Regions from separate parts of the Planococcus sp. ANT_H30 genome, predicted to be linked through region 1. Evidence: riboswitches for the same ligand, from Rfam matches in the RefSeq annotation. Region 1 holds a riboswitch; the other holds the start of a gene.
The links. A riboswitch is a leader RNA that binds a small molecule or an ion and turns the genes downstream of it on or off. The one in region 1 is predicted to bind cyclic di-GMP.
Positions count from the first base shown of each region.

Region 1 (3,424 bases):
AATTTCTCGCAGATTTTCAGTTGAAGATGAACGATTTAAAACAAGCACAAATGCAAGTTGCAGGCGATTACGACAGCTTCTATTATGATTATCACAACCGTTTAAAGATGATTCCTGCAGAAGAAAATATTGAATCGACTTTCCATCCGATTCGACTCGCATTGAACAAAGAATTTGTGCGTCCCGATACTGGAGAAACACTGCCATTTTCTTCTTATGAAACCGGTGTTTTCCGATTTGGTATTGCCAATCCGGAGCATGAAAACTATGATTCTTTGAACGATTATTACTACGATGAAAAAACAGGCATCATGGAAATCCGAATTCCTTGGATGTTGCTGAATGCTAAAGATCCGGCAAAACGAGAATTTACAGGGGATCTTCAACAAGACGGCATTGAGGCTTCGAGAACAATTGAAGGAATAGATGTCGCTGCTAGTTTAACGGATGATAATGGTAAAGCAACTGAAACCTTTACTGCAACTCAAGCAGCCCAGTATTCATGGGACACATGGGGACTGCCACAATCCAAAGAACGCTTGAAGCAATCGTATTACATTCTTCAAGAAACTTTTGGCAACACTCAGTGATATAAACCGGACATGTTAGTAGCGTGTCCGGTTTATGGTTTTATAGATGAGTAAATCATAAAAAAACAGCAAGGTTGGCCGGTATGGCTCAACCTTGCTGTTTTTTTAGGGTGTCATCGTTTTCCAGCTATCTACGTGGTGAATCGCGACGCCGCCAAAACCAGTTATCCCTGCATAGTGTGCAGTTACTGCAGCTAATTCACCTTCCATGAAAGTTTCGCCCTCTTCGTAGAAAGAAATGTTGTCGCCTTCATCAGTCTCACCAGTTTCAACTCCGACTACTACTGATTTGCCGTATTTTTCTGCATAGGCCACTTCGTTCTTTACAAGTTCTGTAATCAAAGCAGCAGAATCTCTATAAGCCATCAAGGTCACACTATGTGTGTTAGCAATCACCCACTCTGCAAGTATCCCTTTGCCATAAATATTTTTATAAGTGATTTCATCAAACCAAAAAGGCAAATCTGCTTCAAGGGGTAAGTTCATTGCAGCTGTACTAGCACTAGCTTTACTCAAAAGGGCTTGATAGGATTTTACAGTGGCCGCTCGGTTCGTATTCCAACCGCTATAAAGGTAAGGCTCTACATCCAAATGAACACCTGCAAATTTTTGAGCTTGCAAAGCACCTTGTTGATAAGACGATAACCAGTTCATCAACCGATCTTGCTTGGTAAAGCCCTTTGGTGCTACCCAGTCACTAGCACCGTCCAATGCGTAAATCGTCATTCCTAATAGTCCCGCTTTTTCAATAAACCTTTTATAGACATCCACGGGAATATCCGCGTCAATCTGCACGTAGACTTTATTGACATCCTTACTGTCTAAAAAAGCAAGGGTTCCCGCTTCATCGCTATAAATCATCCACGGATTCCATAACCAGGTAGCTTTGACTTCCGTCTCAGCTGCTTGTGCACTCACTCCACTTTGTGTCAGCATAATCAACAAACACACACCTGCCATTATTATTTTTTTCATCTTCTGATATCCTCCCATTCTGTAAGCCGGAGCTCAAAGAACGAGACCCTGGCAACCAGACGACCTTGCGTTTTTCAACGGGTAGGCTCATGGCTTTGCGTCCTCCTCTTTCGATGGAGTTTGCCTTTTTCAGATTTTCATTATTATATGTTAATTTATGAGATTTTACTACCTTTTTTAAATAGCCCTTTCAAATTGTGAAGTTTAAGGCAATAATCAACAGTAGGATTTGTCTACATCTTTTATTACTAAGGAGTGACCTACAATGTCTACAGCAATACGTGAAGACGAAATTACATTGGCATTAATTCAGTCTTTACAAGAAGGCAATAGTAATGAATTTCAGGCAATATTGAGTGAACTCCAACCTTACGATATGGGTGTTCATTATCGACATTTGCCAGAAAAACATCGAAACAAATTTTTGTTGTATTTAACGATTTTTCAACTCACAGATTTAATGCAAGAGCTGCCTAAAACAGAGCAAGCCGAAATTCTGCAAAAATTGGGTGTAGAAAAATCAAAAAAAGTGTTGGATCGTATGGATAACGATGATTTGGCTTTATTCTTAGATGATTTAGAGCCTGATCGCATTAACGAATTGTTATCTCAAATTAACCAAGACGATTCTAAATTTGTTCAAAGAACGATCAATTATCCGCCAGAAACTGCAGGACGTCTTATGAATAACCGTTACGTATGGATTCCACGGCATTATACAATTCGAGATGCTATTGATAAAATCAAGCATTTTGCAGAAATAGCGGAGTATCTCAATTACCTTTACGTAGTAGACGAAGATAAAAAACTACGCGGCGTGATTTCCTATAAGGATTTAATTCTTGGAAATCTTGAGGATAAAGTAGAAGACATTATGTACAACCGCGTCGTCAAAGCTGATGTATTGATGGACCAAGAAGATGTGGCACACATCATTAGCCGCTATGACTTTGTGACATTGCCCATTGTGGAACATGACAATACACTCGCAGGGGTTGTAACGGTTGATGACGTCATTGATGTCGTGATGCAAGAAGCCAATGAAGACATTGAAAAACTTTCGGCATCTGGTAAATCGATTGATTTTAATACTCCGGCTTGGACGGCAGCTTATCGTCGCCTTCCTTGGCTAATCCTCCTGCTGTTCATTGGTCTATTTTCAGGCAGCATCATTAGCCGTTTTGAAGATACGTTGCAAGCAGTTGTCGCATTAACCTTTTTTATGCCGTTGATTGCTGGGATGACTGGAAATACCGGCACACAATCCCTATCTGTTGTTGTTCGTGGACTAGCTTCGCAAAAGCTAGATTTCAAGCAAACCGTTAAACTGATCATCCGAGAATTATGGGTCGGCATCATTATTGGCGTGATTTGTTCTGTTCTTATTTTATTGATTGCTTATGTATGGCAAGGTAGCTTTATTTTAGGAATTGTCGTGGGTGGCTCTCTATTAATGACTTTAATTATTGGTACTTTAGCCGGAACTATTATCCCACTGATTCTGTACCGATTCAATATTGATCCAGCCGTTGCTTCCGGTCCACTGATTACTACCATCAACGATATTCTATCTCTGCTCATTTATTTTGGAATGGCCACACTGTTCATTTCACAATTGATGTAAGAAAAGTCCCTGAATAAAACTTTCACTAAAAATAATTACTGACTCAACGTATGGTGATTCGCACTTTTTCAGGCAAATAACTTTATACCAAGTAAGACACTAGGTATAATAGGTTGTAATCGAAGGAGGCGCGCTTATGACCATTCCAAAACCCCTTGTTCAAACCAATCAGACGTTTGTTGTCGTTACTGTCGTAGCGGCGTTGTTGTTCCATCCAGCCATTTTACTGTTGCCG
Region 1 is NZ_VOBJ01000007.1:43,519-46,942, forward strand. Features, by position in the region: gene FQ085_RS13900 (hypothetical protein) at 1-590, shown strand, start outside; gene FQ085_RS13905 (amidase) at 696-1,565, opposite strand; cyclic di-GMP riboswitch class I at 1,613-1,700, opposite strand; gene mgtE (magnesium transporter) at 1,831-3,189, shown strand; gene FQ085_RS13915 (DUF4395 domain-containing protein) at 3,326-3,424, shown strand, end outside.

Region 2 (3,424 bases), on a different contig from region 1:
TTTTGCATCGCATCCCGTTCAACCACATCAAAATGACGATCGGTCATCCCGAGTCCCATATTTTCACTAAACGTACCGTAATTGACATTGCCGTTTTTCGGAATGCCTTCAGCTGCTAAACTTACTTTCAAATTAGCCAAATGCTCTTCAGGCACACTGATCGTTTTACCATCTGCCGACACTTCCACAGGAATCGCTTGTTCTTCAATCGCCGTCTTGATTTCACCAGCTTCGGCCGCCGTCAAATCAGAATACAATACAGAAAAATTAGATTGATTGCTAAAGAAAACGAAGATTCCTAAAATCATTAATGTGATAAAAAAAGAGCCGATAACAGACCATTTCGTTACAGGAGAAAAACTGGTCCATGATTCGCTCATTTTCGTTTTGAATACTAAAAGCTTTTCTTTCATTTCATCATCATCCTGCCGGTTTCAATCATACTTGCATTCTCATCACTTCTTGATAAGCTTCAACCACTTTATTTCGTACCTGCATCGTCATTTGCAACGACAAGCTGGCCTTTTGCGAAGCGATCATTACTTCATGAACATCCTGAACTTCTCCTGTCACCAATTGATTGGTCAATTTATCTGATTCGTTTTGTGCTTTGCTTACTCCTTTTAATGCATCTTTGAATATTTCTCCGAACCCTTCAACTTTGTTATCCGGCTTCACTTTGTCGAATAATTGGTTTTGAATAAAAGGCGTTTGAATCCCGCTGATTTTTTCCATGGTGCCTCCTAGGTAGTTATAGTAGGTTTAGCTTTGTCATTTTTCTGGAGATATTCCGCAAACCAACTGCGCTTTCCGCGGGCTCGCACCCAAGCCTCCTCAGTCGCTCTGCTCCTTGCGGGGTCTTGGTCGTCTCGCTATTCCGCAGGAGTCTCCGTTGTTTTGCTCCATATCTTAATTGTTATTCACTAATCAAGCATTTAGTAATAAGTGACTTCACGACTCTTAGAAGAAAAAGCGGAAGGCGCCGACTATTTTAAGTAGGTGCCACTAGGAAACCGCTGCTCCTGCATCGCTGCGCTAGCTTCGTCGCAAAGAGATGGTCCAAATTCCTTTGGACCATCTCTTGGAAAGCGTCCGCCTGGAGCAATTTCTTTCACCTTAAGTAAAGTGAGTTATTTGCCGATTTCCAAAGCTTTCATAAACATGCTTTTTGATGCATTCAATGCCGTGACGTTTGCTTCGTACGAACGGGTTGCCGACATCAAATCGACCATTTCTTTTAGTGGATCCACGTTGGATGAACGAACATAGCCGTCTTCTCCAGCATCTGGATGTTCCGGATCATACGTTAGTGTAAAAGGCGTCTGGTCTTCTCTAATTTCCGACACGTTAACACCTGTCACTGCAGTGTTTCCCCTATTCATTGCCGACTGCAATTGATTGGCAAAAGGCGAGGTTCCACTTTGAGACAACTCAACTGATTTTCTTCGGTACGGCACCCATTCCCCGTCCACTAATTCGGCACGGTTCGTATTGGCGTTTGCGATGTTCGCAGAGACCACATCCATGCGCATTCGGTTAGCCGTCAGCCCTGAAGCACTAATATTAAATCCACTGAATAAACTCATTTTTGTTATCTCCCTCCATTAATAACAGAGCTAAGACTATTGAGTTTGCCGTTGACCCGTTCGGTTACGGCGTTGTACCATAATTGGTTTTTTGCCAGTTCAGCCATCTCGACATCCATGTCGACATTATTGCCATTGTTATTATATTGGGTTGAGTTGTTTGTTAAAACTTTAGTCGATCCTACAGCCGCTTCATTGCTAAACGACAGGTGGCGATTGTCTGTTTTATAGCTTGAAAGACTTTGCTGATTCATCGCTGTATCGAGCGCTGCTTGGAAATCTACTTTTTTGCTTTTGTAATTAGCCGTGTCTACATTGGCGATATTCGCTGAATGAACTCGCTGTTTAAGTGTAGAAGCCGATAAAGCTTGTTCCATGGTCTCTAGAGATTTAGGGAATATATTCATCGATAAACTCCTTTTTTTTACAATCAATATGCTAATAAAAACCCACTTAAAAAAAGTGGATTTTTATCAAATATACCACTTAGGTAACCCGGCTGCCTTGTACACTGTGTATTTAGGCCCGTAGCTTTGCGTCTTTACCTTTCGAGTAAGTTTGCCATTTTCATCATGATATTCTATTATTTTTTTATTAAACTCATCATTTTGTACTATTTTCAAAAATTAATAACAAAGTGATAGTATCATGTTTCAATAATTTTGTATATTTTTCTTTTTATAAATATAAAATGATATTTCTTCCATATTAATCAATAAGACACTATTTTTATTCATTCGTTAATGTTATGCTACGCGATATCTATCATTATGTTAATAAGAAGGAGAAAAACCTATGTTTCGCGGATTATATACTGCTACATCAGGGATGATGGCCAATAATAGGAATCAACAAATATTGACAAATAACCTATCAAACGCCAATACTCCAGGATTTAAAGAAGACAAAGCCGTCTTACGCGCATTTCCAGACCAACTCATCGTAGCGATCGAAAACGGAAAAAAAGGTACAATAGTCCCCCAAAATATCGGTAGTTTGACTACAGGAGTATATCCACAGGAGGGTATTCCGTCTTTTCTTCAAGGTCCGTTACGAGAAACTGGAAATTCAACAGATATGGCGTTGTTGGATGAATTATTACCACTAAACACGGATACCCAACAAAAAGGGTCGATGGTTTTCGCAGTGACAGCTGAAAACGGTGAGATGCGTTACACAAAAAACGGCTCTTTCGCAGTAAACACTGAAGGATTTTTAACGACTAGTGACGGCTTTCCTGTTCTCGGCGAAAACCAACAACCCATTCAAGTTGGTTCAGCCGATTTTACTGTCCAAGACAATGGCCAACTTATTCTAGCAGATGGTACACAAGGCGATCGCTTGTGGATTGGTCACACGGACAACCCACAGCAATTTGTAAAAGAAGGTCAGAATCTTTTACGCTGGACGGGAGATGCAGAAGCTGCTCCTCAGTTTATCGATAATGTTGCTCGACTTGCTGGCACAAACAGCTTTTTAAAACAAGGATTTATTGAACAATCGAATGTGGACTTGACCAAAACCATGACAGACATGATGACGACATACCGCGGCTTCGAATCCAACCAAAAAGTAATTCAAGCATACGACCGCAGCATGGAAAAAGCCGTCAATGAAATCGGACGCGTTTAGGAGGAAGTGAACCATTGAATATCCAAATGAATACTGCGAGTAACACGATGAGTGAACTGCAAAAGAAAATCGACTTGATTGGCAACAATATCGCCAACGTCAACACCAATGGCTATAAACGGCAAGAAGCGAGTTTTTCAGATGCACTCGTCCAGTCTATCGAAAAACAAGTCGGTCAACAAAATGAAATTGGACGAACCACGCCT
Region 2 is NZ_VOBJ01000003.1:335,390-338,813, forward strand. Features, by position in the region: gene fliF (flagellar basal-body MS-ring/collar protein FliF) at 1-413, opposite strand, end outside; gene fliE (flagellar hook-basal body complex protein FliE) at 439-735, opposite strand; gene flgC (flagellar basal body rod protein FlgC) at 1,131-1,586, opposite strand; gene flgB (flagellar basal body rod protein FlgB) at 1,592-1,993, opposite strand; cyclic di-GMP riboswitch class I at 2,073-2,159, opposite strand; gene FQ085_RS10135 (flagellar hook-basal body protein) at 2,382-3,218, shown strand; gene FQ085_RS10140 (flagellar hook-basal body protein) at 3,233-3,424, shown strand, end outside.
Region 2: it holds a riboswitch for cyclic di-GMP, as region 1 does, so the genes downstream of both, flgB (flagellar basal body rod protein FlgB) here and FQ085_RS13905 (amidase) in region 1, are expected to answer to the same signal.